Bdellovibrio bacteriovorus: one gene and its partners. The main gene of each other region encodes a partner of the protein of the gene in region 2 in a complex. Links are inferred from orthologs where the notes say so. Each region holds a gene or a part of one and is shown on either strand. Other genes may lie near its edges. The genes, in order: AZI86_RS04215, AZI86_RS14840 and fliM.

Region 1 (9,767 bases), on a different replicon or contig from region 2:
GCTCAACGTCGTGGCGAAAACCCCCGGGTCATCTGAATTGACTGTCACTAAAACACCTTGATTGATCAACTCTTTGATCGGATGCGATTCATAGGTAGGAAAACTTTGGGTCAAATAGTTGCTGATTGGGCAAACTTCCAGCGGGATTTTTCTATCCTTCACGAAATTTAAAACATCTTTGTTGTTAATGATTTGAATACCGTGACCGATGCGTTCCGCGCCTAAAATTTCGATACTGTCTTTCACCCATTGCGCGGACTGCGGTTGCGGCGTTTCTCCGGAATGAATGGTGATATGTAAGCCCGCTTTTTTCGCTTTTTGAAATAAGGGACCAAAAGGTTTTGGATCAAAGCCTTCCTCGTTATCGGCTAAATCTAAAGCGATGAAGCTGTCCTTGTGATCGATAGCAAAGTCGACAACCTTGGTGGCAAGCTCATAGGATTTTACTCGCTGAATAATGCAAATGAGGCCCACTGCCATGGGGAAGGCTTTTTTGGCGCGTTCGATGCCTTTGTTAAGGGCATTATGGATTTTTTCAAAACTAAGTTCAGTATGGCCCTCATTGATGAAAGTGGGGGCATAGCGAAATTCAATTAAACGGATTCCGTCGTTAAACGCGTCCTCACAAGCTTCATAGGCAATGCGCGAAAGGATCTCTTCGCTGGCTAAAACTTTTTGGGCATTCAGGAATTTCTTTAGAACGGATTCAAGGTCCCGCATCGGCTCGGTGACCAAAAATTGGGCTCTTTGCGCTTGAAAAGAAGACTCTAAGTCTATGCCAACTTGAGGGGCTAATTCAATCAAAGTACTCCAACGCACTGAGCAGTCCAAGTGGCGATGCAATTCAACCTTCGGCAGCTCGCGTATATTGTGAGAATAAAGCTTTTCCATTTAGAGTCTCCAGAGTAGAACTTATCCTATGACAGAACCCATCCAAATCAAAACAAAACTCGCGGGGAACCCTACCAAGGAACCTCAATTCAAAACTCATGTCAAAACCAAAGACGGACGACAAATTGCGGTCGCCGATCCGAATGCCACGCGCTCATTGGTGTCTTTGATGAATATGAACGCCGTTCTGGGCGGGGCGGCGGCTCACTATGGCGGGCCAGCGGCTTTAGCAGAATTGTGGTCGGCACTTCATGGGTATGTTTTTGATGCTTCGGCTCGCGAAAATAAACAGTGGTATGACATGTTTCATATCGTGAACGATGCGGGACACTGTGAAAACGGTCTTTATGCTTTAAAAGCGAATTACGGCATGGCCGGCTTGACGATTGAATCCTTAAAAAAATTCCGTTCGATAGAGTCAGGTCTGACTGGACACGGCGAAGTTCATCTGTTCCCAGAAGGCGTGTTTATTTCTAACGGTCCTTTGGGTTCCGCGTTTCCGCAAACTCAAGGTTTGGCGATGGGTGAGGCTTTGTCAGGAAAAAATCGTGTTACGATCACCACGATTTCTGATGGAGCTTGTATGGAAGGGGAGGCGAAAGAAGCTTTTGCGGCCATTCCGGGTTTTGCAAAAAACGGCAAAATGGGCCCTTATGTTTTAATCATCAGTGATAATAATACGAAACTGTCAGGTCGTATTGATGCAGAATCTTTTTCGATGACTCCAACTTTTAATTCTTTAAAAGATTTGGGTTGGAATGTGATCACTTTGACTGAAGGCAATGATTTGCAAAAGTCATTTGATACGATTGCTCAAGCGGTCGAGATGGCTAAGGCCAATCCGAAGGCGCCAGTTGTGATTCACGCACGCACGGTCAAAGGGATCGGCACGAAAAAAACGGCGGAGTCGGCTTCGGGGGGGCATGGCTTCCCGTTGAAAAGTCCTTCTGAATTGGCGGCGTTCCTTGGTGAAATCAATAATGGTGTTGCATTAGAAGCTCTTTACACAGGATGGATTGAGGAGCTCGTTAAGCACGAAGCAGATTTAAAAGCGAAGGCCGTGAAAGACACGGGCGAAAAAATTCAAATCGGCGTTTCGGCCGCGATGGTTCGTGCGCGGAAAGCGGGTTTACCCGTCATCAGTGTGACTTCGGATCTTCCGGGGTCAACCGGGGTGGCTGGTTTCCGCAAAGAATTCCCGAATGACTCTGTCGACGTAGGGATTGCTGAAAGCAATATGGTTTCAACGGCGGGTGGATTGTCAAAATTAGGTTATATCCCGGTGGTGGATACATTCGCACAGTTTGGTGTGACCAAGGGCGCTCTGCCGTTAACGATGGGTTCTTTATCTGAAGCACCGATCATCGCCATCTTTTCACACACCGGATTTCAAGATGCAGCGGACGGGGCTTCTCACCAAGCTTTAAGTTACTTGGCGATGACGTCTTCGATTCCTCACTTGGATGTTTACTGTCTTTCATGCAGCGAAGAAGCAGATGCGCTGGTTACAGCCGCGATTGAAAACTTCGCGAAAGAAAGAAAAGCGGGTCGTGTTCCAAATTCTTCTGTTTTCTTTCTGGGTCGTGAGAACTTTCCGAAATCCTACATTTCGCCAGCGGGTTATGATTTGAAAAAAGCCCAAGTCTTGCGTGATACGGTGAAGGACAAAGCGAAATCAGTGACGATTGCGACGACGGGATCTTTGGTTCCGCAGGCCTTGCAAGCGGCTCAAGACCTTGAAGCAAAAGGACTGGGGGTTGTGGTTATCAATTCACCATGCGTAAACCATTTTGATCTAGCCACATTTAAGACGGCGATTGAAAAGACCGAGGGCCGTCTCATCACGGCGGATGATCATCAAGTGATCGGGGGCTTTGGTCAAATGCTAGCGCATGCCCTTTTACAAGCTGATGTCGCAGTTAAAGTGAAAAGCCTTGGGGTTCACGGGGAGTTTGGTCAAAGTGCTTATACGGCTCAAGACCTTTATAGAAAACATAAAGTCGACGCTTCGGCGATTGTGGAAACTGCCGGCAGCTTTTTCCAAAAAAGCGGCGCTTGGTAGATTTTAAGGAAATCAAAAAGAAAAAGCCCACGGAATTCACGTGGGCTTTTTTATTTTTAATTCTTAAGATTTTCTTACGCCGCTGCTTTTTCAGGGGTGTGAGAGAAATGAGCCATTTGGCCCATCTGATCCGCAGAGAACGCTGATACGATATCAACCAAAATCACAACTTTATTGTCTACTTTGCCCATGCCGCGAACGAACGACATCGCGTTTTCGTTGCCTAGAACTGGAGACGGCTCGATTTGTGATTCTTGAAGGTCCACGACCTCTTTAACTGAATCCACGATCATACCTACTTGACCGATTTCAGTGTCGATAACGATGATGCAAGTGTCACGAGTAGTGTCTTGTGAATCCATGCCAAACTTAATACGTAAGTTGACTACTGGAATGATCTTGCCGCGAAGATTCATCACACCTTTTACATAGTCCGGTGTGCGAGGTACCGGTGTGATCTCGCCGAACTGATTGATTTCGCGAACTGTTTCAATAGCGACACCGTATTGTTCGGCCATCAATTGAAAAGTTAAGTATTGCCCTGGTTTTGCTTTAGTAACGTCGCTCATTGTCTCACCTTTCGACTCTTGTGAAAAAAATCTTACAAGCAACTCTTCGAGAAAATACCCCCTGGACTTGAGAGGTTTTAAGGAGTTCTACAGAAAATTAATATCCCCGTATCAGCGTGAGACGATAGTCTAGTTAAGCTGAGGGCGATTCAGGAAGAAGATTAAAACATCAGCATGTGAAGGGTTCTAGACTTTAGAGTTAAACAGAAATTTCAAACAAGGACCGATAAAGAAGCGTTAGGAAATTTTCTAAATTGATTCTATTTAGTTATGGAGCACTCCGATGAGCGGTGACAACGCCTTTTTTGAAGAACTACAGATGGACTTTTTGAATGAGTCCGCTTTCATGCTTGAGCAGTATGAAGAATATATGATGAAGCTGGAAAACAGCACAGATCCCGCTCGCGATTTAACCGATATTTTCCGCGTAGCCCACTCGGTAAAAGGGGGAGCCGCAGCGGTAGGTTTAGCGGATCTTTGTAAGTTCGCTCATGTGATGGAAGATCTGTTAGATCTTTTACGTTCCCAACCTCATTTAGTAAATTCAAACGTTATTTCTTTGCTTTTAAAATCCGGTGATGAGTTAAAAAACCGTGTCGCGTTTTTACAGCAAGGTCAATCTGGGCACTGGGATCCTAAAGAGCTAGTGAATCAATTGATCGTGATCCGCGAAGAACTTTCCGGCAAGAAATCTAAACACCATTCAGTGACAGACGCTGAACCTGTGGCCTCAGCCCCGGCGGATGAAGAAGTAAAAATCGCTGCTCCCGATGACTTCTTCTCTCCAGCACCTGAAGGTGAAGATCATACGAATCATGAATTATTAGCTGAACTTTTAGCTCAGTTATCTCCTGAAGATCAGGCCGAGTTCCATGCGAAGGAGGCACACACTCCGCCTCCTGTCGTGGCAGCGGCTCCGGCGCCTACACCAGCTCCAACTCCCGCGCCGGCTCCGCAAGCGGCGGTAAAACCTGCTCCGGCATTGAAGGTAGTTGAAGATGCTTCTGCCGCCCAAGGTAACGGTAATGGTGGTGCTAATGGTAAAGCCCCTAATAGGCAGCTTAATTCCACAATCAAAGTCGACACGGGTCGCGTTGATTCCGTTCTTGATGCAGTGGGTGAGCTTGTTGTTTTAAAAAATCAATTAGTGCATGACGAAACGGTGCGCAGTGGAGAGAGTCTTCGCCTTGAGGCCATCGTTGATCAATTAGATAAAGCCGTGCGCGAGCTTTACGAAAAGACATTGAGCATTCGCATGACGCCGCTAAAATCGGCGTTCACAAAAATCCAACGTATCGTTCGGGACGTCTCTTTACAACTGGATAAGCCAGTAGATTTACAATTGATCGGTGAAGAGACAGAGGTGGAACGTACCGTATTTGAACTTTTGGGTGACCCTTTGGTTCACTTGGTGCGTAACTCGATGGACCACGGGGTTGAGAAAAAAGAAGTTCGTTTAGAACGCGGTAAACCGGCAACGGCAAAAGTTGTCGTTTCGGCGAAGCAATCCGGTGGTAACGTTATTATCGATATCACGGATGACGGTGGTGGTATCAATCGCGAGAAGGTTTTAAACAAAGCTATCGAAAGAGGTTTTGTCCCTAAGAATGTGGACCCTGCTTCTATTCCCGATGAACAAGTTTTCCAATACATTTTCCAACCGGGATTTTCGACGGCAGATAAGATTTCTGACTTATCCGGTCGAGGTGTGGGTTTGGATGTAGTGAAATCCAACTTGGATAAAATCAACGGTAAGATCAATATCTATTCTAAACCAGCTCAAGGTTCCACGTTCCGTTTAACTATTCCTTTAAGCACGGCGATCACTGACGGTATCATCGTCGCTTTGGATGGAGCTCGTTACATCTTACCAATTCACTCTATTCGTGAAATCGTGCGTGTTTTACCAAAAGATTACACGAATGTTTCGGGTGCGGGTAAAGTTGCCAACATCCGCGGTGTTTTGTTGCCCGTGATCGATGTCTCTCGGACTTTGGGGTCTATCAACTGGACTTTGAATGAAAAAGATCAAAAGCGTGCGCAGAAAAAAGAAAACTCTTTAAGTGCGCGTCGTGAAGAAACCATGCTGGTGATTATTGAGTCTATGACGGGTCAAATGGCGTTCCCCGTGGACGACGTTTTGGGTCAAGCGCAAGTGGTGGTGAAGTCAATTACAACAGGTCACGACATCCCTGAAGTTGCTGGTGCGGCGATCTTGGGGGACGGTAAAACCGTCTTAATCCTAGATCCAGGCGCTTTAGTTAATAGTATTGTCAAAGGACGGGAGATCGCGGCATGAGTGCCCCTAAAAAAACAAGTGATATCGTAAGTGCCCTCAATGATTTCGAGGATATTAAGCTCACAGACAAAATGTTCGGCAAGTTTGCGGAACACATGTACACGCTTGCGGGTGTCGATCTTCCATTGACCCCTAAAAATCATGCCTTGATTCGCAATCGTATTGTAAAGCTTTTGCGTCGCCATTCTTTAAAGTCTTATGAAGAGTACTGGGCGATGATCGAACGTGGCGGGGCAGAGCTGACTTCCGAGTTCATCTCGGCGCTTACGACGAACATGACTTCGTTTTATCGCGAATCAAATCACTTTGATTTCTTAACTGGTGCTTTGCCAGAGTTAAGTAAAAAGTTTGGATCTGATATTCGCCTGTGGTGTTGTGCTGCCAGTACGGGCCAAGAGCCTTACACGATCGCGATGACGGCCTGTGAAGCTTTGGGTGATCAATACAAAAAGGCTCGATTATTGGCGACCGATATTGACCTTCAAGTCCTTAAAAAGGCTTCGATTGGTACTTATGAAGAGCGTGAAATGCAAGGTCTGCCCCCCGCGCAAAGATCTAAGTATTTCGAAAAAGTGAAAGCTCAAGGTGAAGAGTTCTGGAGAGCGAAAGATCAGATTCACAATATGATCCGCTTTGCTCCGTTTAACTTGATGACACCGAAATATGAATTTCAGCATCAGTTTCACGTGATTTTCTGCCGCAACGTTTTGATTTATTTTGACGAAGCGACAACTAAAAAGGTCATCGACAACTTAACGGCGTGTTTGGCTCCAGGCGGATATTTGGTCTTAGGTCACTCTGAGTCTGGAAACGTAAAACACACTCATTTGAAACCGCTTTCAAGAGCCGTTTACCAAAAAATTTAAGAGGTAGCCGTATGGCGCAAAAAATTCGCGTTTTGATCGTGGACGATTCGGCGGTGATTAGAAAGTTGCTAGAGAAAATCTTTAGCTCTGCCCCGGACATTGAAGTCGTCGGTACTGCGCAAGATCCCTACATCGCTCGTGATAAGCTGGTTTCTTTAAAACCAGATGTTATGACCTTGGATGTCGAGATGCCGCGTATGGATGGCATTAGCTTTCTTGAGAAAGTCATGCAGCACTTTCCAACTAGAACTATCATCTTTTCAAGCTTAGCTAAAACAGGTTCAGAAACCTATTTGCGAGCGCTTGAAGCAGGTGCGATTGAAATCATGGAAAAGCCTTCCATCGACGTTTCGCAAAGTTTGGAATCACTCGCTGCGGGGTTTATTGAAAAAGTGCGTGCGGTGGCTCGCGCTCGTATCAATCCGGTTAAAAAGATTGTTCAAGCCGGTGGTCCGGTGCAAAAAATTGCTCCGACTTCATTAGCCAGAACAACGCATCAGTTGTTGGCGGTGGCGTCTTCAACGGGCGGAACAGAAGCTTTAAAGGTGTTCTTAAGTGGAATGCCTGCGGATATTCCGGGAACTTTGGTGGTGCAACATATGCCTCCAGGTTTCACAAAGTCTTTTGCCGATAATTTAAATAAAATGTTTCCTTTTGAAGTGAAAGAAGCAGCAGAGGGAGATCAGGTTGTCCCGGGACGCGTGTTGATTGCCCCCGGTAACTACCATATGGAAATTCATCGAAGTGGTGCCTTTTATCACGTAAAACTTCATCAAGGGCCGACGTTACACAGTGTTCGTCCGGCCGCAGACTATATGATGAAGTCGGTTGCAAAATACGTCGGTAAAAATGCCTTGGGTGTTGTCTTAACGGGAATGGGAAAAGACGGCGCAGAGGGTTTGTTAGAGATGAAAAACGCCGGTGCTTACACAGTGGCGCAAAATGAAGAAACTTGCGTGGTGTATGGCATGCCAGCTGCGGCGGTGGCGTTAGGGGCGGCAGACAAGGTGCTGCCTTTAGACAAAATTGCGGGCGATTTGTTGCATCAGCTTCACCAACGAAACGCAGCTTAAGGCGGCTCGGTGAAAAAGGCTCGATCGACTGCGTTGTCGGGCCTTGTCTTGCTCTAAGGCGTACTTTGAGTACGCCTTCGTGGCAGCCAAAACCCTCCGCCTTGCGCTCGAACCTTTTTGACCAAGCCTTGGTTCTGGGTATAGCCTACCCAATATGAAAACTTTCAAATCTTTTCAAATATATTTGGTCTCTTTTTTATTCATAACAAGCTGCCAAAGCGCGCCTAAGGCTCATTATGTTCGTTCGGGTAAAGAGCGTGCAGATCATGCGACCGCACAAGCTGTGGGTCAGCAGTATGCTATTGCTACACAAGGTCGTTTTTCTTCGCAAGCGGCGGAAAAGATGTTTGCTCAAGGAGGGAATATCATTGATGCGGTGGTGGCGGCGTCTTTCACTGTTTCTGTAGAGCGGCCTCAATCTTCGGGTATTGGTGGGGGCGGTTTTATGCTGTTCCACGAAGCTAAGACGGGCAAAACTTACGCGATTGACTTCCGCGAGCGGGCGCCGTTGAGGGCAACCGAAAACATGTATCTTGGGAAAGAGGGAAAAGCCGAAACCGGCAAATCACAGAACGGAATTTTGGCCGTGGCGGTTCCAGGAATGGTCGCCGGTCTTTTAGAAATTCATAAACGCTTTGGATCGTTACCTTTATCAAAGGTCATGGCGCCAGCGATTCAATTGGCCGAAGAAGGCTTTCCAATTTATGAAGAGTTTCATGCGGCATTAACTTACCGTGCTCCGCAGATTTTAAAAGATCCGGCGGCAAAAAAGATTTTCTTAGGGGCTAACGGCGATGTTCCGGCACCGGGAAGTCTTTTGATTCAAAAAGATTTAGCAAAAACATTAAGGCTGATCGAAAAAAAGGGCCGAAATGGTTTTTATAACGGATCCGTGGCCAAGTCCATCGTGGACCTGTCTAAAAAAACCGGTGGGATTATCTCTCAAAAAGACTTGGATGATTACCAGGTTAAATGGAGAGAGCCCGTCACCGGCAAGTATCACGGTTATGAAGTGTTCTCGATGCCGCCTCCAAGTTCAGGGGGGGTGCACGTGATCCAATTCTTAAATTTCTTAGAAAAAGATGAGCTGGCAAAAAGCGGAATCCATTCGGTGAAATCAATTCACTTGGCGGCGTCAGCGTTGCAGTCCTCATTTGCCGATCGTGCGACTTATTTGGGTGATCCGGATTTTACAAAAGTTCCGGTGAAGGCACTCACGGATCCAAGCTATATCCAAAAGCGTCGCAGCGAAGTTCCTGCAGATCGTGCGCGCAAGGCCGTAGAGGTCAAAGCCGGTGATGTTTCAGGATATGAGTCTTCAGAAACGACTCATTTGTCGTTGATGGATGCTGAGGGGAATGCCGTTAGCACCACGCAAACCATCAATGGTTGGATGGGTGCTGGGGTTGTCGCCCCGGGAACCGGCGTAGTTTTAAATAACGAGATGGATGATTTTTCGGCCCAAGTCGGAAGTTCAAATCTTTTTGGTGCGATTGGCGGAAAGCCCAACTCGATTGCGCCTAGCAAAACGCCCTTAAGCAGTATGTCGCCCACAATTCTGATGAAAGATGGAAAACCCGAAATGGTTGTCGGTGGTCCGGGCGGAACACGCATCATCAGCTGTGTTGCGCAGACGATTTTAAATTATATCGAATTCAAAACATCGTTGTACGACGCGGTTTCGGCAGTTCGTTACCATCATCAGTGGCAGCCAGATGTTTTATTGATGGAACCTCCGGGCCCCGCACCGGCCGTTTTAGAAAAGCTTCAGAAAATGGGCTATGAAGTAAAGATTCAACCCATTGGCTGCAACGTGATGGCCACGGCGAAAGAAGGAAATTCCTTTCGTGGAGTTGCGGACCCGCGTGACATTGGGACTAGTATCGCAAAATAGCTTATAAAAATCATAAGGGTGTCAGGATTTTCGACACCCACAAAGAGAATAAAATACAGTCAAGGAGGTTTGGTCGAAGTCGGGCTGGCCTCACGGGCATCGCGGGTGTAAAA
Region 2 (9,672 bases):
GGATTTGTCTTCACCCAATATGGAAAGACAAGTCGAGGTCGTTGAGGGCTTAATTAAAGAATTCAACTGGTCGGATAAAAAGATCATCCACGTCTTTAATAAGTGTGATGTCGCCCCTTTAGAAAAACAATTTCGAGTGAAGGCTTACCCCCGAGTTTTTGTAAGTGCTTTGACGGGGCAAGGGATAGAACAGTTAAAGAAACTGATGGCACAAATGGTGAGCGAAATGCAAACCGACGTGCAGCTGTACTTCCCACGCTCTGAAGAATACAAAATCTTTGATTTGGGCCGCGAGGCTCAGATTGTACGCAAAGAGACGGCGACGGAGGGCACGGTTTGCTATACGCAACTGACCCCCGCCTTGATGAGTCGCTGGAAAGATTACGTCGTTAAATAGGTACACAAGGCACGCTTAAAGCGTGCCTTCATCCACCGGCGGAGCCTTCGGAGTCGGCTCCGGACGAGGAAAGTCTTGGGGCCGCAGGGGTTTGAGTCCTTTGCTCTTGCGAGCCAAATCACAGTTAGGATTGTGCGTCCCATTTTCATAACTTGCTTGAAAGCGACGACAGCATGACGGTCTATTTTCATAAATCGAACAACTCACCGACTGCCCGATTTGCCCTGTTAAAGCCACACAGCGGATTTTCACCTGATTAGTGCCAATCATAATGCGCTCATCGGTATTTAATTTTTCCGTGAGATCTTTAGGAACATTGTGGGACATGGGATGAGTTTCATCTTTAGCAAAGATAACTCGAAAAAAAGAACAACAAGCCCCGCACCTAACACAAGGGTGAGTTGAAACGTCTGCCGTGACTAAAGAGCTCTTACTTTGAGCCATGATAAGGAATCCATCCCTTTGACTCTAGGATAGGCTCCTTTATAACAAACGCAAATTAAAAATTTTTTAGCTCTTTAGAAATACTCTTTTAAAAAATCAAAGTAGCGATCCGATTGAACGTCTATTTCCATCGGTAAACCGGACGAATCTAGAACGAAGGGTTTGTTTAAAACCAACTCTCCCCCGCCCCATTCAAATTCGACATTGCGATTGTAAAGGACCAATTTTTCTTCCATGGAAGTTTCTGAATAATAGGGAACAAAAAAACTCTCCACCTTGCAGTGGCTGGGTAAAAACTTATGAACTAAATTGAGCTGATGAACAAAGATGGGTGTGCAATAAAGCAACTTTATGTTGTCACACTCAATCCCGCCAATCCAGTTTTGAAACTGGCGCACCCCGATGGAATTGATTAAGACCAATGCGCCAAGATCTATCTGCAACTCTGGTAAATAAGCATTTCCTAATGTCGGTAAGTCTGATGAATGAGACACCAATTGATTTTGAATTGTCACTAGCGTGCAGTTTTCTAAAACAGTGGCAAAAGATCGATCGGTCACGTTGTCCTCTTTTAAAAAATGCTAACACAAACTAATTGAGAAAAGCGAGGCGTCACGAAAAAATCTCGTTCATTACAACGGAACACTTTTTAGAACATGAAAACGACTTGATACCGAACACTCGAAAAACGCGGCCTTTGTTGACTAAAGGGATCCAAAAAATCTAAGTTCAGCACACTTCAAAAACCACATTTCTTGGGAGGCCTTGCGTGTCCAAATTCCTAATTTCCATTGTCTCATTATTTACTGCGCCAGCGATGGCCGCATCCATCTCCATCAGTGGTGCTGACTATGTTCCTCTTTTAGATGAACCCGGCCGCAGTTGTGCTTCCCAGATCAAAGACTACAACAACAAAGAAGATCTAAATCTTCCAGGGATCACTGCTTTACTGGGAACCGTGCGCATGTCATGGCAAGGCCCCAGCCCGTTATTTCTTGATAGCATGACGATTTCTTTTACCGGCCCTGAAATAGTGGGCAGCCGCCAAGACATCGTGCTTACGGGTGAAGAATTGGGATTTTTATGGTCCGGCGATAATGTCGTTCCCACCTTCAAAAGAAACGAAGGGCGCGCCGTCATTCCATTTTGTCGTTTTCGTGTCGGAGGAATCAAAGTTCAAGATAAGTATAAATATTTTGAAGGAATGGGCTTCATCACAATCAAAGGACGCTACCAAGACGGCGGACAATGGAAAGAAGCTTCAGGTGATTTAACCTTCCGCTATCACATGTCGCCGATGCCTCGCCCGGGAAAATCGGGTTGGTCCTTGTAAGCCTATTCTTGAGAATACATTTCCCTTAACGTGGCTCGATCCGTGTCACTTAAGCGATGCGGATCAAGGGAAAGACCGTCGCGGATTTCATCGATATAGCAATAGTTCATGATGGATTGAGAGTCATAAGAACCATGCTGTATATAGGGGCTGCGAGGATCGGCCGCATAATCCTGTTCATAATACGTGGTCAAACTGACTGGCAAATTCAGGCTGGCCACAATGTTCTTGATAGCTTTCCCAAATCGACGCTGACACGCGGGATCCTGAAGAATGGCTTTTTGCTCATGCTCATGGAGCAAACCCGCAAGATGTCCAAACTCATGCAAGATGGTTGAGTCCCAGTAAATTTGCGCAAGTCCTTTGCGGTTTTTAAATATGAAATCACCCGCCATTGCACTGGGGTGCTGAACATATAAAAACGGAGCCTTGTCTTCTGCAAAATTACCGTACTGTAAATTAGGTCCGATAGAAGCTCGTCCATATTCCGTGGACCGCGCAAGTTTTTTAGCATCCGCTGTCGAAATAAAAAGATTCACCACGGAATTATCATCGCCAGAACCGCTGCCGCAGTCATCCCAACCGACAAACTCTACGCCCGTTTTTTCTTTTGAGTATTCAGAAGTCACAAGTTTTTTGACGCGATTTTTTAAGTCCCGGCTCCATGCAGAAAGTTGTGAGCGTGCTTTGGTGACCTCTCCGGTCACCGTGTATGCAAGAACAGAGGCTCTCGTGTCTTTGTCGGCAAAACAGACGGCAATCTGAGATTGATCTCCCCAAGGTTGCGGGCGCATATAAATACCAGCTTGCGTGCTCACCGCGCTAAGAAAAAATATAAGTCCACTTGTAATAGCCATCCTCATCGCAAGACTCCTCGTCACCTCGAAAGCTTGCAAACTATGCCAATGACTCAAAATGAGTCGCTTTTTACCCAGCGACGATAAAAAGAAGAAGGCGGTGAAGAACACCTATACAAAGGGTAACTAAAAATGTTTATTCGTCGTGCTTCGCGACGTCCTTGTCTCTGTTTTTTTAGGACTTCTTTTGCGCTAAACGCATCTCTCGGCGTTTTTTACCGGCCTCAAAGCGACGGCGATCGGTGTCCGTTTCTAATTCCAAACCCGGAATTTCAATCGGTTTGCCGTTAGATCCTAATGCCACAAAAGTCGTGTACGCTGAAGCCGTGTGAAAAGTTTCACCGGTTTTGGGATTTTCCGCATCCACCCGCACACCGACTTCCATGGAGGTGCGTGAAGTGAAATTCACGCTGGCCTTCATGTTCACGACCCAGCCTTTGTACACAGGGGCTACGAAATCCAAACGATCAATACTCGCCGTAACAACCTCTCGGCCCGAATGCCTTTGCGCGGCGATGGCGGCCGCTATATCAATCCACGCCATGATGGTACCCCCGAAAATGCTGCCGATCGCGTTGGTGTGCGAAGGAAGAACTAGTTCGGTCATGATAACTTGAGATGCAGAAACGGGTTTGGTGCCAGCCATGATGAAAAACCTCTTTAGCTACAAAGTCTTTAAGCACAAAAAAAGAAAGCGCAGGTTGTTAGGAAAAATCCTAACTTACCTGCGCCTTAAAGCAATCTCTTTTATAGAGACGAACGACTAGATGCCGCCCATTCCGATATCAGAGTTACCGCCACGGTTGATGCCGCTGCCTGGAAGAGTTGTTGTTCCGCCAGATACAGTTGCCGATCCCGCCGGGATTGTTTGAGTTGCATTGTTATTATAAGCAGATGCAGCCGTTGCCGATTGATTGTTGTTTTCTGCGCGCACTTCAGTTTCAACGAAACCAAGGTGAGGCAAGCACCATACGATCAATTGTGCACGAGACTTAACATTCATTTTTTTATAAATGTTAGTAAGGTGAAATTTTACTGTTTTTTCAGTAACAAACAGCTGATTCGCAACTTCCTTGTTGGATAAGCCTTTAGAAACTAGTTCAGCAACTTCTGCTTCTCTGTTTGAAAGACCTTTTTGAATGAGGACATCTCTGAGCATCCTTGCTCCCTCCCGCTAAATGTTTTAGTTTTTTAAAACTTTTGTCTAAACCTTGAACACCTTGGCACTTCAAACTAGGACTCATGTCCATGTTTAAAGCACGACCACCTGTAATAAAGTCTGACACGATTTTTAAATTTCGCAATAGGTTTGGACTCTAGTTTTAAAAAACTAGACCGATCAGTGTGTGTATTTTACAGGATTCCAACAATTCAGGAGATATTATGTTTCCCACAGATACGAAGTTTTTAGTGGTGGATGACTTCGCAACTATGCGAAAAATCATCAAAAAAGTGCTAAATGAGCTTGGCTATACAAATGTCGAGGAAGCCGATGACGGTAAAACCGCTTTGCCGATGATTCAAGCCGCTCATGACGCGGGCAAACCTTACGGTTTCATCATTTCTGACTGGAATATGCCAGGAATGCAAGGGATTGACCTTTTAAAGGCCTGCAAAGCAGACCCCCGCTTTAAGGCAAGCCCTTTCATGCTAGTCACTGCAGAGTCCGAGCAAAAACACATTTTAGAAGCCGCTAAAGCCGGTGTTTCTGACTATGTGGTGAAGCCCTTCAACTCCGCCACATTGAAAGCAAAAATGGAACGCGTGTGGGCGAAACACAACCCTTCAACTCAAGCGAAAGCTTCTTAAGGTTGAGAGGAAAAATATATGTCTGCAGCTCCAAAAGTCGACGCTATTAATCCGTTGTTTGATAAGCGTCTTATTAACGCTTTCGTAGACGGTGTTATTAAAACTCTTAAGACCATCGCGCAAACGGACGCAACTCCGGGCAAGCCCTTCATCGAACCGACATTCGTTTTAAAAGGCGAGATCGCGGGCATGGTGGGAATGGTCGCCCCTCCACTTAAAGGAACTCTTTTGATTTCTTATGGCAAAGAGAGCATTTTTCATATCCTTGAAAACATGCTGGGAGAGAAGTTTACGGAAATAAACTCTGATGTTTCCGATGCCGTGGGCGAAATGACCAATATGATTTATGGCTCGGCCAAAACCACTTTGAATCAATTGGGTTACAATTTCGAAATGGCCATTCCCTCTGTCATTTCTGGTGATTTTAAAATCACCCAGGCTGATAAAGGGGCCACTCTTGTGATACCATTTAACTTAACGAATGGATCCACATTTTACGTGGAGATCACGGTGCAGTAATGGCAGCTTCTTCAGGATCGACTGTTGACGTACTCATAGGGAGTCCCCGAGATTCCTTCATGGATGCTGTCAAAGTGATCCTGAAAGGTTACTATCCCTATCAACTTCGTCAGTTCAAAACTGTCGACGAAGCTCTTGAATCTCAGAATTTCCATCCCATTTTAGCTTTGATTGACGGACAAGATGGATCCAACTCTACAAACGAGTGGGTTCAATCCGTCAAAATGAATTTCAGTGATTGCCATGTGATCGTGCTTCATTCCGCGGCCGCTCCGTTGAATTTCGACGCCATCAAAAAAAACGGTGCCGACGAAATGATGCATATCAACTTTGACCGCGAGTTTATTTCGGACATGGTATTGCAGCTAGCTCCGGTTGAAATGGAAGGCGACAACATCCCTATCACCGCCTTAATGCCGGTGGATTTGCGTGATATCGAAGCGCAGATGAATATTAACTTTGATGTCTACGTCCATCTCCCCGCCAACCATCGCTCCGTTCTCATGCGAAAAGCCGGTGACATCTTAGATGAAAAGCAAATTGCGAAATTCCTGGGTCTAAAACAGCAAATGTATATCAAAAAAACTCAGCGCAAAGAGTTTTTTGAATACGCCCGCACGGTGCAGTCTTTAAGAAACTCCCCCTTCCCGGTCTCAATGACCGAAAAATTTCACCGCTCTAAAAAAGCGATTTATGAAATCATGGCGCAATTTCTGAATGGTGCGGCCACCGACTTTTCTGGGGGCCGTTTGATCTTTGATAAATGCAAAGAGATCATTGCCGACTTTGAATTAACCAAAGACCTTGATAAAGAAACTCTTTTTACGGAGATCTTCCGCTTCACCGGCAACACACGCACGCTATATCATGACTGCATCTGTTTATCGGCCTATGCCGCGTTTTTTGCTCAAGCCATGGGTTGGGGACCTGAAAAACGCGAAAGTGCGGCCTTAGCGGGATTGCTCCACAACGTGGGTCTTTCCCAAATGCCCGTGGCCATGGCTGAAAAAGATCCCCAGTATTACACCCCTGAAGAACTTAAAGAGTTTCATCTTTATCCCGACCGCTCCGTCAATATGGTGAAAGCTAAAAAGGTTCCTTTGTCGGTGGAAATCTCTGAAGCCATTGGACAACACCGTGAAAAGGTTAACGGCAAGGGCTTCCCCAAGGCTCTGCCCGGCGAAGATTTAAGCGATCTTGGGAAGCTGATGATTTTTGCTTATCGCTTTATGGAGTTAACATCTTTACGCGAACATCGCCAAGCCATGCCGCCAGCCCAAGCTTTACAACTGCTGCGTGATAACTCGATTGAAGCCACTGATGACGGGCTTGACATGTTAACGGCCACGACTATTTTTAAAAAATACAAATAGGCCTATTCGACTTCGAAGTCTTCTAAATCTTCCAGATTATAAGCCGCTAAAAGTTCATCAAGATGCACTTGATTATTTTGCCAATCAATTGTTTTGATCACCTTGATGGCCGCACTCCAACCCTCAACACAGAAATAAAGCACAAATAAGCTACCCAGGATCCAACGAATTTTCGCCGGTTTGCGGCGCGGTACATTTTGCACCACGCGAGTCTCCGCAATCCAGTCCACGGCATGAGTGCGGTCATAGCGAAATAGCGCCACGACATAAATAGCCAAGCTCAAAAACAGACTTAAGCGTTTAGCTAAGGCTCTTAACAGGGCCGACTGCCAACTTAATGGTTCTTCAAAGTTATGAGCCGGAACGACTTTTAATCCCAACAGCCATTTTGCGGGTGTTGCTTGCATCAAAACTAAAAACACAAATTCGTAAACTGCCGGAACTAAAAGAATCAAAAAAAACGTGAAGATCGGAATGCTCACCCCTTCTTCACTGGTTAACATCGTAAAAAAGATCCCGAAAAAAGGCGCGTAAAATGGAATCATGATCATTTCATCAATCCCGTTGGCCGCTAAACGTTTCCAGGTACTTGGTAAGTATGCATTTGTCATTTGCTTTAAGCTTTCTTTTTGTAAGATTTAAGCCACTCTAGGGCTTCTTCTCGGGAACGATGCTTATGCTCTAGCTGCAATTCAAAAGCTTCGGCTAAGCAGTCACCAATAGCTTTGCCTTGCAGACCTTGCACATCTGTTCCCGATAAAAATGGCTTCGGAAGAGTTTCACCCATCTTAGCCCAGGCATTGGTGAGAAGATCAATTTCTGACAGAAACTTCTTCTGCGCTTTTAAAATAGTTAACGCCCAAGGAACACCCTCTTCGCTCATTTTTAAGAGCTGCTTTGCTAACGAGAGTTTAAAAAACTCCTCCGGCTGATGCCAAAGGCCCCAGACACGTTCGATGGCTCTTTGCTCCTTCACGGAGAATCTTAAGCGCGCCAGCTGTGACTTTACTTCCGTGAGGGGGGCCTGCCTAAAAAACAACGCAAAGCTTTGCCATGTATGATGAGCTAATGAGAGGTACTCCCCGTTGGCATCTTCGGCCCGGAACGGAAAAAGTTCTGCCATCAAACCGGAACTGACTAAAACATCTAAGCCCTTTTGCACGGCGGCGGTTCTTAAAAGTTTCCCCATTTCTTCGTGCAGACGTTCTCCGCTGACGGTCATCACCTTGGGCGCCATCCGCTTTAAGGCCGCAAACGTCGTGACCTCTAAGGCAAAATCCAATTGTCCCACAAAGCGAGCGGCTCTTAATAGACGTAAATGATCTTCGGCGAAACGTTTTTCAGCATCGCCCACTGTGCGCAAAGTTTTTTTGGCAAGATCCGCCTTACCTTGCACAAAATCTAAAACCTCTTGGGAGTTTAAATCATAAAAAAGCGCGTTCACGGTGAAATCGCGTCGCTGGGCATCCATTTCGGGAGTTGAAAAATGAACGCCTTCGGGGCGTCGACCATCTTTGTATTCACCATCAGAACGAAAGGTCGCCACCTCAATATCAGCATCCCCTATCAGCACCCGCATTACGCCAAAGCTTTTCCCCACGGCCACCGTGTTTGCAAAGATTTTTTCAATTTCTTCAGGGGTGGCGTCGGTGGCCACATCCAGATCATTGGCTGAAATACCTAAAAGCGCATCCCGCACGCATCCGCCCGCCAAAAAGGCCTTATAGCCACGGGCCCCCAACTTGTGGTAGATGTCTTCCACGGCCGGCCAATGGGGATGAGTTTCTAAGATGCTTTGCACAGTCGCCATGGCCTTATTGTAGTGAAAGACTTTAACCCCGGAAAGAGAATTTACGTGACGCTCCAGGAGATTCAATCTCTTATAGACCAACACCTGCAAACCGAAGGCTTTTCGCACTTTGGAGTGGCGGCTTTGGAGCGCCCGTTTAGCATGTCGTTTTATAACGAGTGGCTCAAAGAAGGGCTTCACGGCGATATGAAGTACTTAGCCGAACACGCGGGCATCAAAGAAAATCCGCAAAGCAAGTGGCCCCGCGCGCACAGTGCTTTGGTCTTTGCCATTCCTTACTTTCCGCATCCCCAACCTCAAGAAGCTTCTCCGCCTTTATCATCGGCGCGCATCAGTCTTTATGCCCAAGGTATGGATTATCATTTTTGGTTTAAAGACAAGATGAATCGTTTATGTAGCGCTTTAAAAGAAATCTTTCCTGACGAAGAATTTTTAGCGTTCACCGACAGCAGCCCCATTCTGGAGCGCGATCTTGCAAGACGTGCAGGGTTAGGATGGGTGGGAAAAAACACGTGCGTGATTCACCCCAAAAAAGGCAGCTTGTTTTTTATTGGGGAGATTTACACTTCACTGAATTTAAAAACAGAAATAGAACCTTTGCCCGACTTCTGTGGCAAATGCCAAAAGTGCATCGACATATGTCCCACAGGCGCGCTTTTAGAGCCTCGTAAGATGGATGCACGAAAATGCATTTCTTATCTGACCATTGAATCCCGTGAAGTCCCTGAAGAAAGCTTACGTTCGCAAATCGGGGATTGGTTTTTTGGTTGTGATCTGTGCCAGACAACGTGTCCCTGGAACGAAAAGGTTTTCAAAGGCCAATTGAACACCGAAACTGTATTAAGTCTGAGCGAAGACCAAGAAGCTGATCTTAAAGAAGATCTTAGATATATTCTGACGGCTTCAGGAAAACAATTGAGCCGAGATTTCCTAGGAACACCGTTAGCGCGAGCGGGATCTTTTGGTTTAAAGCGCAATGCTTTGATCGTGATCGCCAACCGCAAGATCAGCGCTTTACAAGAAGAAGTGCGCACCTTGCAAGCCCATCCCAAACTGGGAGAACTTGCCACGTGGACGCTAGAACAATTAAAGGCCTAGCTTTTTCAAAAGCTCATCGATGTCTGTCTGCT
Region 3 (9,739 bases), on a different replicon or contig from region 2:
CAAATTCCCATGTTGTTTTTGAAATGGGTGTGCCTTCTTGCGCACTGACAGGCAAAACGAAAAGTACAGAAACAGTCAGATAGAAAAAAATCCTCATATCTGATTATTGACATGCTGAAGGGATGCTCACAATGGCCGTAAAGGATTAGGACCACGTAGTGCTCGGCGATAGCGAGCGTTCGGTAAAAAGAGATAGCTGGAAAGGATCTGAAGGCCCGCCGCAAGAACTGCGGCGGAAGAAGCTAGACTATTCTGAGATTTTTTGAACGATTGCGGAACCCATTTTAGATTTCGCTAAGAACTCTGCGCGGTAAGAAGTTGCTTCTTTTTGAGTCGCAAACTGACCGACACTTACACGGTAATAGGTTGTGCCTTTAACATTCGCGGGAATATAAAAAGCGCTGTAACCTTTGGTTTTCAAATCTGAAGCCATTTTTTGAGCTTCCGCTTCCTGCGGGTAAGCAGCCACTTGGACTGTGAATTTTCCCACAGCGTATTGAGCTACATCTTTAGGAAGTGAAGAAGGAAGACGCTCTTCCTTAATTACTTTTTTTGCAGGAGCTTGAGTTTCGGGAGCTGTTGGAGCTTTACCTTGCGCCACATTTTTTGCAGCCTCAGAAGCGTGTGACGGAGCGGTTGCTTCGGCATGGCCACCACCGTGAGCATCTTTAGCGGGCTCTGCTTTTACAGCACCATGGGCCTCTGCCGCCGGTGTACCATGAGCATCAGTTGCTGCTGCGGGCGCACCGTGCGCGTCTTTCGCAGCCCCGTGAGCATCATGACCCGCCGTTGTTGTCGCTGGTACAGTATCGTCAGCAACGAATTCTTCAGCAAGCTTAGCAATTTCTTCGTCAGTCATCGCGCCAGAGCGGTGTTCAGAAGGAGATGTCGAAGCGACACCACGTTCTGCGTGAGCATCACCATGACCTTCGCCATGAGAATTTTTTTGTGGCTCTAAAGCAGCAAGCTGATGTTGATTGTCACTGAACTTCTTTCCGACAAAGGTGCCGATAGAAAACGACAACAAAGCAATAAAGAAAAACAACCCCAGCTTTAAGAACGCATCCGTTTGTGAACTCATCTTTTCAATCCTCATAGATTATATCCAACCCTCAAGGACCCTTCCTTTGGTCCTCTCTTTATGTTAGCTTTAAGTCCCGGAACTGGTCAATGATACGTAGGTCATCCGGGAAAGGAAATCCGTGGAAAACAGCGTAAATTCAAGGGATTGGAAGCAGGTCTTAGGTCAGGCCATCAAAGCCGTCAGCCTGGGCAGAGAGGTCCTTCTCAATTATTTCGGCAACTTAGAGCATGTTGAAGAAAAATTCCAAGCCGGTCTAGTGAGCGAAGCCGACAAAGAATCAGAACGAGTCATCGCAGAGCATCTTAAGAAAAATTTTCCGGAGTTTGAGTTCTTGGGCGAGGAAACCTTCGCGGGATCTCATGCTCCTGGGGCCAAAGTCCAGGCAGAGCCCGCACAAAAAGTGGGACGCTGGATTGTGGATCCTTTAGATGGGACGACAAATTATATTCATCGCTTTCCGATTTTCTGCATCAGCTTAGCGTTAGAAATCAATGGGCAGATTCAATTGGCCGTGATTGACGTGCCAATACTGAAAGAAACATACACCGCGATTCGTGGTGAAGGGGCGTTTGTGAATGGTCGTCCTTTGAAAGTCAGTAACGCCTCTTCGTTGGATAAATCATTTTTAGCCACAGGCTTTGTTTCGGAACACGAACACGTGATTGCCGAGCAATTGAAAATCTTTGATGAGATGGTTCGCAAGTGTCGCGGAGTTCGCAGACCAGGGGCTGCCGCTTATGATTTAGCGCAAGTAGCGCGTGGCGTGTTTGATGGTTACTGGGAAAGAAATATTCAGCCATGGGATGCAGCGGCCGGCATCTTACTCGTGCGTGAGGCGGGGGGCATTGTGCAAACTTATCGTGGTGAAGAATATCATCCGTATAAGAATTCGATCGTCGCGGGGAATGCGAATGTGGTGAAGGCCGTGCAAGGGGTTTTAAAAAATCACTTGGATGCGCAGACGCAGTAAATTCTTAAGCCGAAAAAGCTGGTTCGATGAACTGAAATTTCACTTCAGTCGTCTCAGCCTTTAGGTGAGTCCTTACTCCTTGAGGAATAGTGATCATCGGCACGGTGTGCCCGCAATCAAAGTTAGAAATAATTGGGTATGTTCTTTTTCCCACGATATCTATAATCAGGTCGTCGTAAGTAAAAGCCGCACCATCCGTGCTAAAAAATTCTGGTTTTGAAATAATTAAACCTGCTAACTCATCGAAGGCCCCGATTAAAGAGAGCTGGCGTAAGGATCTTTCTTCCTTCATCAAAGGAGCGTCCATTTCTTCAATTAAAAGAATCTTACCTTTGAGGTCCGGCCAATATTTAGTGCCCGCCGCACTGGTGAGTGTATTCAAGTTCGCGGCTATGATCGGTGCGGTCGCGGTGCCCTCTTGAAGGACTTTCCATCCACGATTTTCCTGCCACTCTCTTGGCAGTTTTTTCCAGTCTCCGTTGCCCCAATCTCTTGAATGGTTGCTCCATCTTTTTGGTTGATTAATATCTCTTGTCCCGGACTCGTGGTTCATCAAGGCATCTAAGAACCACTTGTTACTTTCTTCAATGCCTGAAGGCCAATCACCAAACCAACACATCACCGCCGGTCCATAGTAGGTTCTTAAGCCCGCAAATTTCATAATCGCCAAATGAAGTGAAGTGACATCTGAGTATCCGCAGATAGGTTTGCGTTCTTCCTTGATTGCCGAATAATCCAGAAAGGGAATCATGCTACTTGAATTATATCCGCCGATAGTGGCCACCAAAGCGTCGACATCCGGATCCTTGATAAGCTCCATGAATTCTTTGGCCCGTTCTTCTCCAGAGCCTGAGCGGTAGCCTTGGGAGGCTCTTTTGTTAGTCAAAGAACCTAGCTTGATGTTGAAACCCAGATTTTTTAGCGTGCGAAGCCCATTTTCGAAAAGTTCAGGATTTGCATTGTAAGCGGGAGAAGAAGGAGTGAAGACACCAATAGTATCTCCGAATTTCAAACGTTTTGGAGAAATAAGGGTTTGGGACATTACATATCCTCGGGTGGTTAGTGTGTAATTTATGAAGTTCATCTTGGGACGAAAAAATAAAAATGTCTAGAAAGGACTTCTTATCGTTGCCCGGGCGAAGGGATCACCCTCGCTACGCGGGCGCATAGCGGCAATAGTTATTTGTAATGTCGAATTTGTTTGCCATGATTTTTGATTCTTTATTTTAGGTCAGGTCGAAATAAATAAAATTTTTCACGAAGGACCGTGTTCTGTGAATTTAGGTTTCGTATAGAACATTTCTGAGCTTATTAAGCTTGATAAAAATGAGGTCTCTGCCTGATCCCTGCGTTCTTAAAATGTTTCAAAAACTCTTTTTTAAAACCCATGATATGGTCCTTTTCGTAGGAGAAATTTATGGATCTAAGAAATATTTCGAACCAGGACCTAGTGGGTCGCATGCAAAACCTTGTGCGGACCGAAAGAAAAATTACGCATTTAATTCTGGTGCACATTTTAGAAATTGAAGAACGTCAGATTTACGCTGAGCTGGGATATGATGGGATGTACACTTACCTGACGCGTGGGTTAGGATATTCCGAAGCGGCGGCTTATCGTCGTTTGCAATCGGCCCGGCTTTTAAAGCAGTTGCCCGAAGTTGCTGATAAAATTGAATCTGGAAGCCTGCATCTTTCTCAGCTTACGAAAGTGCAGAAATGTCTTAAGGAGGCGCAGAATAACGGGACAAGTATTTCTCCTTCCATAACTTTGGAGGTTCTAGGAAAGTTAGAAAATAGAAATTCTTTTCAGACGGACGCCGTCCTGGCTAAAGAATTTAATTTGCCAGTAAGAGATCAAGAAGCGCTTCGACCCCAAGCCGACGACTCGGTTCGAATTGAAATTACTTTATCGGCCGAGCAGTTTAAGGAATTGGAAAATGCAAGAAACAATCTCTCTCATGTTTGTCATGAAGGCTCATGGGCGCATATCATCGCGACTTTGGCGAAAAAGTTCAATCAGAAGAACGAATCAAGAGCAGCTATGAAAGAAAATAACTTGGTTAAAAAAGAAGTGCTTCTTATCGGTAAGGACAAGCCATCGGCCATGTCGAAAGAACCCCAAGATTTAGAGTTGCCGCCAATCACACTTCGAAAATCCATTTCAACTCAAGGAGTCATCGCTACGAGGCGGAATCTAAGAAAAGCAATTTCTATTCGAACTCGACGCGAACTTTTAAGAAATTCGGAGGGTTGTTGTGAATATGTGAATCCTAATTCAAATGAACGCTGTCGCTCCAGATATCAACTGCAAATTGATCATATTGTTCCTGTATCATTGGGCGGGTCAAATCACCAGGATAACTTAAGAGTTCTTTGCCGCACGCATAATCTATTTATGGCAAGTAAGATGGGAATTCAGCTTAAAGAAAAGGCCCACTTCTAAAGTAGAGGTGGGCTTTCGAAAATCAATGGGTTTTCTGCTGCGAAATGCGGTCACAGCAGGCGACGTTTTAAAGTCAACTACTTCAAAGTCGATTGAATCTGCTGAGCCTTAGACAAATGCTCCTGCACGTGAGTTTTTGTAGTTTCTAAGAACGCACGGAAATCTGAGTTTTGTGTGGCCGGGATGTATTTTTGTTCCAAGTCATTCAAAACCTGTTGGTGCATCATGATTTGGTTTTCGATATAGGCTTTATCAAAGTCAGAGCCTTTTTTCTTTTTTAGCTCTGCCAATTTATCTTTGGCATCTTTTTTAAGGTTTTTAGCGATATCGTTATTTTTAGGATCGATATCTGCTTTTTTGAAAACTTTTTTGGCTTCTTTGTTGTTGTTTTCGTGGGCATTTTCCATGTCTTTAGCGAATGTTTTTACTTCGCTATTGCTGGCGCGTGACTTCGCGGCTTTGGCAGCGTCGATTTCAGCGTCGTTCACGGTTTTGAGAATTTCGCCAACCTCTTGGTCTGAAAGATTTGCCGCGTGGGCGAAGCCACCGAACATGAACGCGGAAAGAACCAAAGGCAATGCTGCTAATTTTAATGATTTCATAAAGTCTCCTTTTTGTTTTTAAAAATCTCTGTGTATGATCACGGGGACTAAATGCTTCTTGCAAGCCCAAGCTATTTACCTGCAAATATACAAAAGAGCTTTGGAGGGCCCATGATAGTAGAAATTCAAATGTTAATATTTGCGTCCATATTAGGTTTAGTACAGTTATTGGCGGCCGCGCATCTTTCAACAATGCAACGCGGACTGAAATGGAATTTAAGCTCTCGTGAGTCTTCGCGGCCTCCACTGACAGGAATGGCCGGAAGAGTCGATCGATCCTATCGTAACTTTATGGAGACGTTTCCAATTTTTATCGTGGCGATTTTTGCCGTTCTATTTTTGCAAAAAGGAACATCACTTTCTTATTGGGGATCTCAGCTTTACTTCTACTCCCGTGTGCTTTACTTCTTCGTGTATGCAGCGGGCATTACGGGATTGCGCACGTTGATTTGGGGTGCGAGTTTGATCGGTTTAGTGATGGTTCTATGCAGTTTGCTTTAGTTTTCTAAAGTGCTTGTAAAATCTTTTGTGCGATTTCAAAACCATGCTCTAAAGCTCCATGCACAGTGCCTTGGCCATCCGCTTTGGCAAAGGCTTCTCCGGTCAGCCATAAGAAGCCATGAAAATGCGGATACGTTTTAGGTTTATAATCTTGGTTTTCTATGCCGGTGTAAGTGTAAGCGCCCATGGCGTAGGGATCTTTAGACCAGTTGTGTTGATGAACGGAGGACACTTCTTTTTTTAAGAAAGCCAAGGATCTATTGGTGATTTTTGACAAGGTTTGCAGCGCTTTTTCGATACGGGCGTTGTCCGACATGTTCGAAAGTTCTTGCGCCATGGGTCCTCCCTGCCAAGCGATCAGGTAAGGAGCACGTAAGGGGCTTAAAGTCCACCACGTGGAAAAATACATGTTATGGGGCGCTCTTAAAAAGCACACCGGATTTTTTTCGGAGAGGTTTTCCCAAAAGCGGGTTTTAAAAATAAACACCAGTCTTTGCACATGACCGACGTGCAGATGTGAAAGTGCCGGAAGAAGTTCGGGGATTTCCGGTTTAAACTCAATCTGTGATTTTTTATGCTGCCCCTGCAAGACGGCTAGTGGCACTGCCAGCACGACTTGTTTTGCGTGAATATGACGACGCCGTCCCGACGGAAGAGTGCAGATGATCTCTATCTGTTTTTTATTCCAATTAATTTGAGTAACAGGATGTTCAAGAGCGATCTTTTTCTTAAGTGAATTCTGCATAAGTCCCTGGAGAACATCGCAGTAGCCACCCACAATACGAAAATCGTTATTGCCATTCAGATCGCGTTTATCTTTCTCGGATTCCGCGAACGCCTTTTCACCAATCAGATTTATGTCGGCGGCTTGAAAGCCTTCAATGTATCCAATTAAAAGATCTCGCATGTCTTTCGGGATGGCTTTATGAGCCTTTAAAAAATCTGCCATCGAACGGTCGGTCTTTCGTTCACTGTCCGGCAAGGCTAATACTTTTTCAAATCGGTCCCAGAAATCTTTTTGCTCAATCAGCTTTCCGTTTTTCAAAAAGAGCTGTTCAAACTGAGCATCATAAAAATCGTGGCCCGTCTTCTTTAAAAGATCCAAAACAAGAGGTGAGGCTGCATGAATGAACTCCGCCCCTAACTCAATGGGAATGGAAGGGTGAGGTGAGCCTTGAGTGAAAACCCGGCCTCCAATGCGGGGCCTTGCCTCCAGGACCATCAGGTCGACATTTTGCTTTAGTAAATGGGCGGCGCATGACAAACCTGAAGCTCCGGCGCCGACGATCACGACGTCAAAACAGTGTGAGGATTTCATTGGATTCTCCTCGCTTATCGTCGGGTTTTTTTTAAGTGGGAGTCAAATCCCAATGCCAAAAGTTTGACTACTGTCAGAGAAATTCTACCCGGCAAATGTTTGCGGGGTCGGCAAAAATTGCCTGAGCTCAAATATGTTGGACCGCAGACTTTGACGCTCGACGGAGGTCCTGTTGGCATTGCTGTTGCTTTCAATTTTGTAAGGACCAATCTGTGGTTCTTCATCATGGAGGATGAATAGTGGCGGAGAAAGAAGCAGCAGCACCGGAAGCAGCAGCGCCAAGTGGTGGATCTGGACAAAAGCCTATACTTTTGATCGCGTTAGCGGTGATCAATATGCTCGTCGTAGCAGGTGTTGGGTTCATGCTCTATTCGGGCAAGAAGAAAGAAGCCGCCGAACCTAAAATCGAACAAGTCATCAAAGGTGAAGCCGCGGCTCAACATCATGAAGCCACGGAAGAAAAAGAAGTCATGGGGAAGGTCGTTCCCTTAGAAAAATTCATTGTCAATTTGGCCGGTTCTAAAGGCCGTAAAGTGGCAAGTGTCAGCATGGAGCTTGAGGTCCAGGGCGAGCATGTATTAGATGAGATCGAGAAGCGTAAACCGCAAATTCGCGATATCATTATTATCATCTTGTCTTCTAAAACTCAGGAGCAAGTGGATACGCGTGAAGGCAAAGATAATTTAAGAAATGAAATTAAAGACACTATTAATTCTTTCCTGGTTCAAGGGAAGATTTCAAACGTGTTCTTCACAGAGTTTATCTACAACTAAGGCAGGGTTATGAATCAAGTTCTGTCCCAAAGCGAAGTTGATGCTCTCTTAGCGGCGGTTTCCGACGGTGATGTTGCTTCCTCGGATGCTCCCAAGGCAGAGTCACAATCCGTAGGTAAAGTTGAAGACCGTAAGATCGTGTCTTACGATTTGACCAGTCAAGATCGTATCATTCGCGGTCGCTTGCCACAGCTTGAAGTTATCTACGAAAAATTCATGCGTGCATTCCGCGTATCATTGTCCTCGGCTCTTCGTAAGATCGCTTCGATCACGCTGACCTCGACTGAATTTTTAAAATTCGGAGAATTTATCAACACTTTACCGATGCCCACGTGCATGTCGGTTTTGCGCTTCGGTAACTTGCGTGGTTCGGCTCTTTTCGTTATTGAAAGTAAATTAGCCTACGCCTTGGTTGATAGTTTCTTCGGTGGCGCGGATCGTCCTTACACTAAAATTGACGGGAAGGATTTTACGCCGATCGAACTTTCTATCGTACAAAAAGTTGTGGGCCTCGCGATCAACGATCTTGAAGCCGCTTGGGCTTCGATTGAAAAAATTGGTTGTTCATTTGTGCGTACCGAGGTGAATCCTCAGTTCGTCGGTATCGTGCCGCCAACTGACGTTGTTATCGCCTCAACGTTCGACGTTGAGCTTGAAAATGCGACGGGAACAATTTCAATTGTTATTCCTTATGCGACAATCGAGCCGATCAAACAAAAACTACAAACAGGTTTCCAAGTTGAAACGGATCAAACCGACAAAAAACTTTGGACGGCGATCATTCAAGAACAGCTTTTAGAAACAGATTTAGAAATCAAAATCAATCTGGGCGAAACCGAAATCAAACTGCGCGATATGATGAGTTTGAAAGTCGGGGACGTCATTCCGTTAGATCAGGACGCTTCGGGCGAACTTGATGTGAATATTGAAGGCGTTAAGAAATTTAAAGGTTACTACGGCATACATCATGGAACTGTGGCAGTCCAAGTGACTCGTCCGGTGCAAAAGTAGGGGGGAGACATTAATGGGTGACGATACTTTAGATAATTTGGCAGACCAACTCGTTGCGGAAGCTTCGGGCGCGGCTGAAGGCGGCGGTGGCGGTAGTGCGGCGAAAAAATCCGCAGCCCTCCCGGCCCATCAAGACCGCAACCTGGGAATGATCTTAGATATTCCTTTAAAAGTTTCCGTTGAATTGGGTCGTACCAAAATGCCGGTGAGTGAGCTTTTGAATCTGACTCAAGGGAGTGTCATTGAATTGAATAAACTGGCTGGTGAGCCCATGGAAGTTTACGTCAATGATAAGTTGATTGCTCGCGGTGAAGCCGTGGTCGTCAATGAAAAATTCGGTGTTCGTTTAACTGACATCATTTCACCCGCTGAGCGTGTGGAACAATTAAAGTAAGAGGTCCTTAGATGCGCTGGTTGTTATCCATCTTATTCGTGATTTCCTGCTCTTCGGCTTTTTCGCAAGAAGCAGCGGTAACCAATGCCGACGAAGCTTCTGTGGGATTGACCGCCGTTGATAATACTGAAGCCTCTGCCGTGGCTGAGCAAGCGTCCCCTACCTTGCCACCGGCAAAGGACAATCGTAAAGAGTCAGAAATTCCTTTGAATTTGGATGGCCCCAAAAAAGCAGCCGGTGAAGAGAGCAGCGTTTTCCGTATTCTCTTCACGATTTCAATTTTAGGTTTGGTGGGTGTTGGTGCTTTTTTCTTCTTAAGAAAGTACAAAGTCCCGCAATCAGCAAAGCACCAAACGCAAATCAAAGTTTTGCAACAGCATTACTTGGGCCCAAAGAAAAGCTTGGCGATCATCCGTGTGGCGGGTGAGTCCATTCTTATTGGTGTCACGGATCATAATATTTCGATGATCAAGAATTTATCGTTGATGGATGACGAAGTTCCTGAGGAGGCACCCCGTAACTTTGGTCGTGTTCTTGGTGGGATGGATATTCAAGAAGACGAAGAACAAGAAGTTCAGAAGCCTAAAGCGAATAAACGTTCGGCGGCGGCCAATGAGCTGGATGCAGACGAAGAATTTGCAAT

The links.
Region 1: the proteins of AZI86_RS14840 (region 2) and AZI86_RS04215 are in contact, whole or in part, in a solved structure (PDB 1A0O), measured with the Escherichia coli proteins. The link is inferred for Bdellovibrio bacteriovorus from one-to-one orthologs.
Region 3: the proteins of AZI86_RS14840 (region 2) and fliM are in contact, whole or in part, in a crystal structure (PDB 1F4V), measured with the Escherichia coli proteins. The link is inferred for Bdellovibrio bacteriovorus from one-to-one orthologs.

The regions. Positions count from the first base shown.
Region 1 is NZ_LUKE01000001.1:881,656-891,422, reverse strand. Bases 3,317-6,313 are described here. They hold AZI86_RS04215 (chemotaxis protein CheA), read left to right. Parts: upstream 3,317-3,805; coding sequence 3,806-5,821; downstream 5,822-6,313. Other genes in these bases: AZI86_RS04210 (CheR family methyltransferase), read left to right, coding at 5,818-6,313; AZI86_RS04220 (chemotaxis protein CheW), read right to left, coding at 3,317-3,522. Also shown: add (adenosine deaminase), read right to left, coding at 1-891; AZI86_RS04225 (transketolase C-terminal domain-containing protein), read left to right, coding at 920-2,953; more of AZI86_RS04220, read right to left, coding at 3,028-3,316; more of AZI86_RS04210, read left to right, coding at 6,314-6,687; AZI86_RS04205 (protein-glutamate methylesterase/protein-glutamine glutaminase), read left to right, coding at 6,699-7,760; ggt (gamma-glutamyltransferase), read left to right, coding at 7,915-9,654. UniProt on the Escherichia coli protein: Involved in the transmission of sensory signals from the chemoreceptors to the flagellar motors. CheA is autophosphorylated; it can transfer its phosphate group to either CheB or CheY.
Region 2 is NZ_LUKE01000003.1:497,976-507,647, forward strand. Bases 3,226-6,127 are described here. They hold AZI86_RS14840 (response regulator), read left to right. Parts: upstream 3,226-4,414; coding sequence 4,415-4,840; downstream 4,841-6,127. Other genes in these bases: AZI86_RS14830 (acyl-CoA thioesterase), read right to left, coding at 3,226-3,677; AZI86_RS14835 (helix-turn-helix domain-containing protein), read right to left, coding at 3,795-4,190; AZI86_RS14845 (chemotaxis protein CheX), read left to right, coding at 4,859-5,359; AZI86_RS14850 (HD-GYP domain-containing protein), read left to right, coding at 5,419-6,127. In the rest of the region: GTPase HflX, read left to right, coding at 1-397; AZI86_RS14810 (YkgJ family cysteine cluster protein), read right to left, coding at 413-841; AZI86_RS14815 (hypothetical protein), read right to left, coding at 916-1,401; AZI86_RS14820 (hypothetical protein), read left to right, coding at 1,611-2,174; AZI86_RS14825 (hypothetical protein), read right to left, coding at 2,177-3,037; more of AZI86_RS14830, read right to left, coding at 3,207-3,225; more of AZI86_RS14850, read left to right, coding at 6,128-6,732; AZI86_RS14855 (RDD family protein), read right to left, coding at 6,735-7,343; AZI86_RS14860 (CCA tRNA nucleotidyltransferase), read right to left, coding at 7,349-8,542; tRNA epoxyqueuosine(34) reductase QueG, read left to right, coding at 8,588-9,640; AZI86_RS14870 (hypothetical protein), read right to left, coding at 9,629-9,672. UniProt on the Escherichia coli protein: Involved in the transmission of sensory signals from the chemoreceptors to the flagellar motors.
Region 3 is NZ_LUKE01000001.1:744,773-754,511, reverse strand. Bases 6,733-9,701 are described here. They hold fliM (flagellar motor switch protein FliM), read left to right. Parts: upstream 6,733-7,700; coding sequence 7,701-8,702; downstream 8,703-9,701. Other genes in these bases: AZI86_RS03525 (FliO/MopB family protein), read left to right, coding at 9,108-9,701; fliN (flagellar motor switch protein FliN), read left to right, coding at 8,716-9,096; AZI86_RS03540 (flagellar basal body-associated FliL family protein), read left to right, coding at 7,158-7,691; AZI86_RS03545 (flavin monoamine oxidase family protein), read right to left, coding at 6,733-6,918. Outside these bases: AZI86_RS03580 (hypothetical protein), read right to left, coding at 1-97; AZI86_RS03575 (SPOR domain-containing protein), read right to left, coding at 248-1,081; AZI86_RS03570 (inositol monophosphatase family protein), read left to right, coding at 1,203-2,054; AZI86_RS03565 (S66 peptidase family protein), read right to left, coding at 2,059-3,096; AZI86_RS03560 (HNH endonuclease), read left to right, coding at 3,472-4,497; AZI86_RS03555 (DUF4142 domain-containing protein), read right to left, coding at 4,575-5,099; AZI86_RS03550 (MAPEG family protein), read left to right, coding at 5,211-5,600; more of AZI86_RS03545, read right to left, coding at 5,605-6,732; more of AZI86_RS03525, read left to right, coding at 9,702-9,739. UniProt on the Escherichia coli protein: FliM is one of three proteins (FliG, FliN, FliM) that forms the rotor-mounted switch complex (C ring), located at the base of the basal body.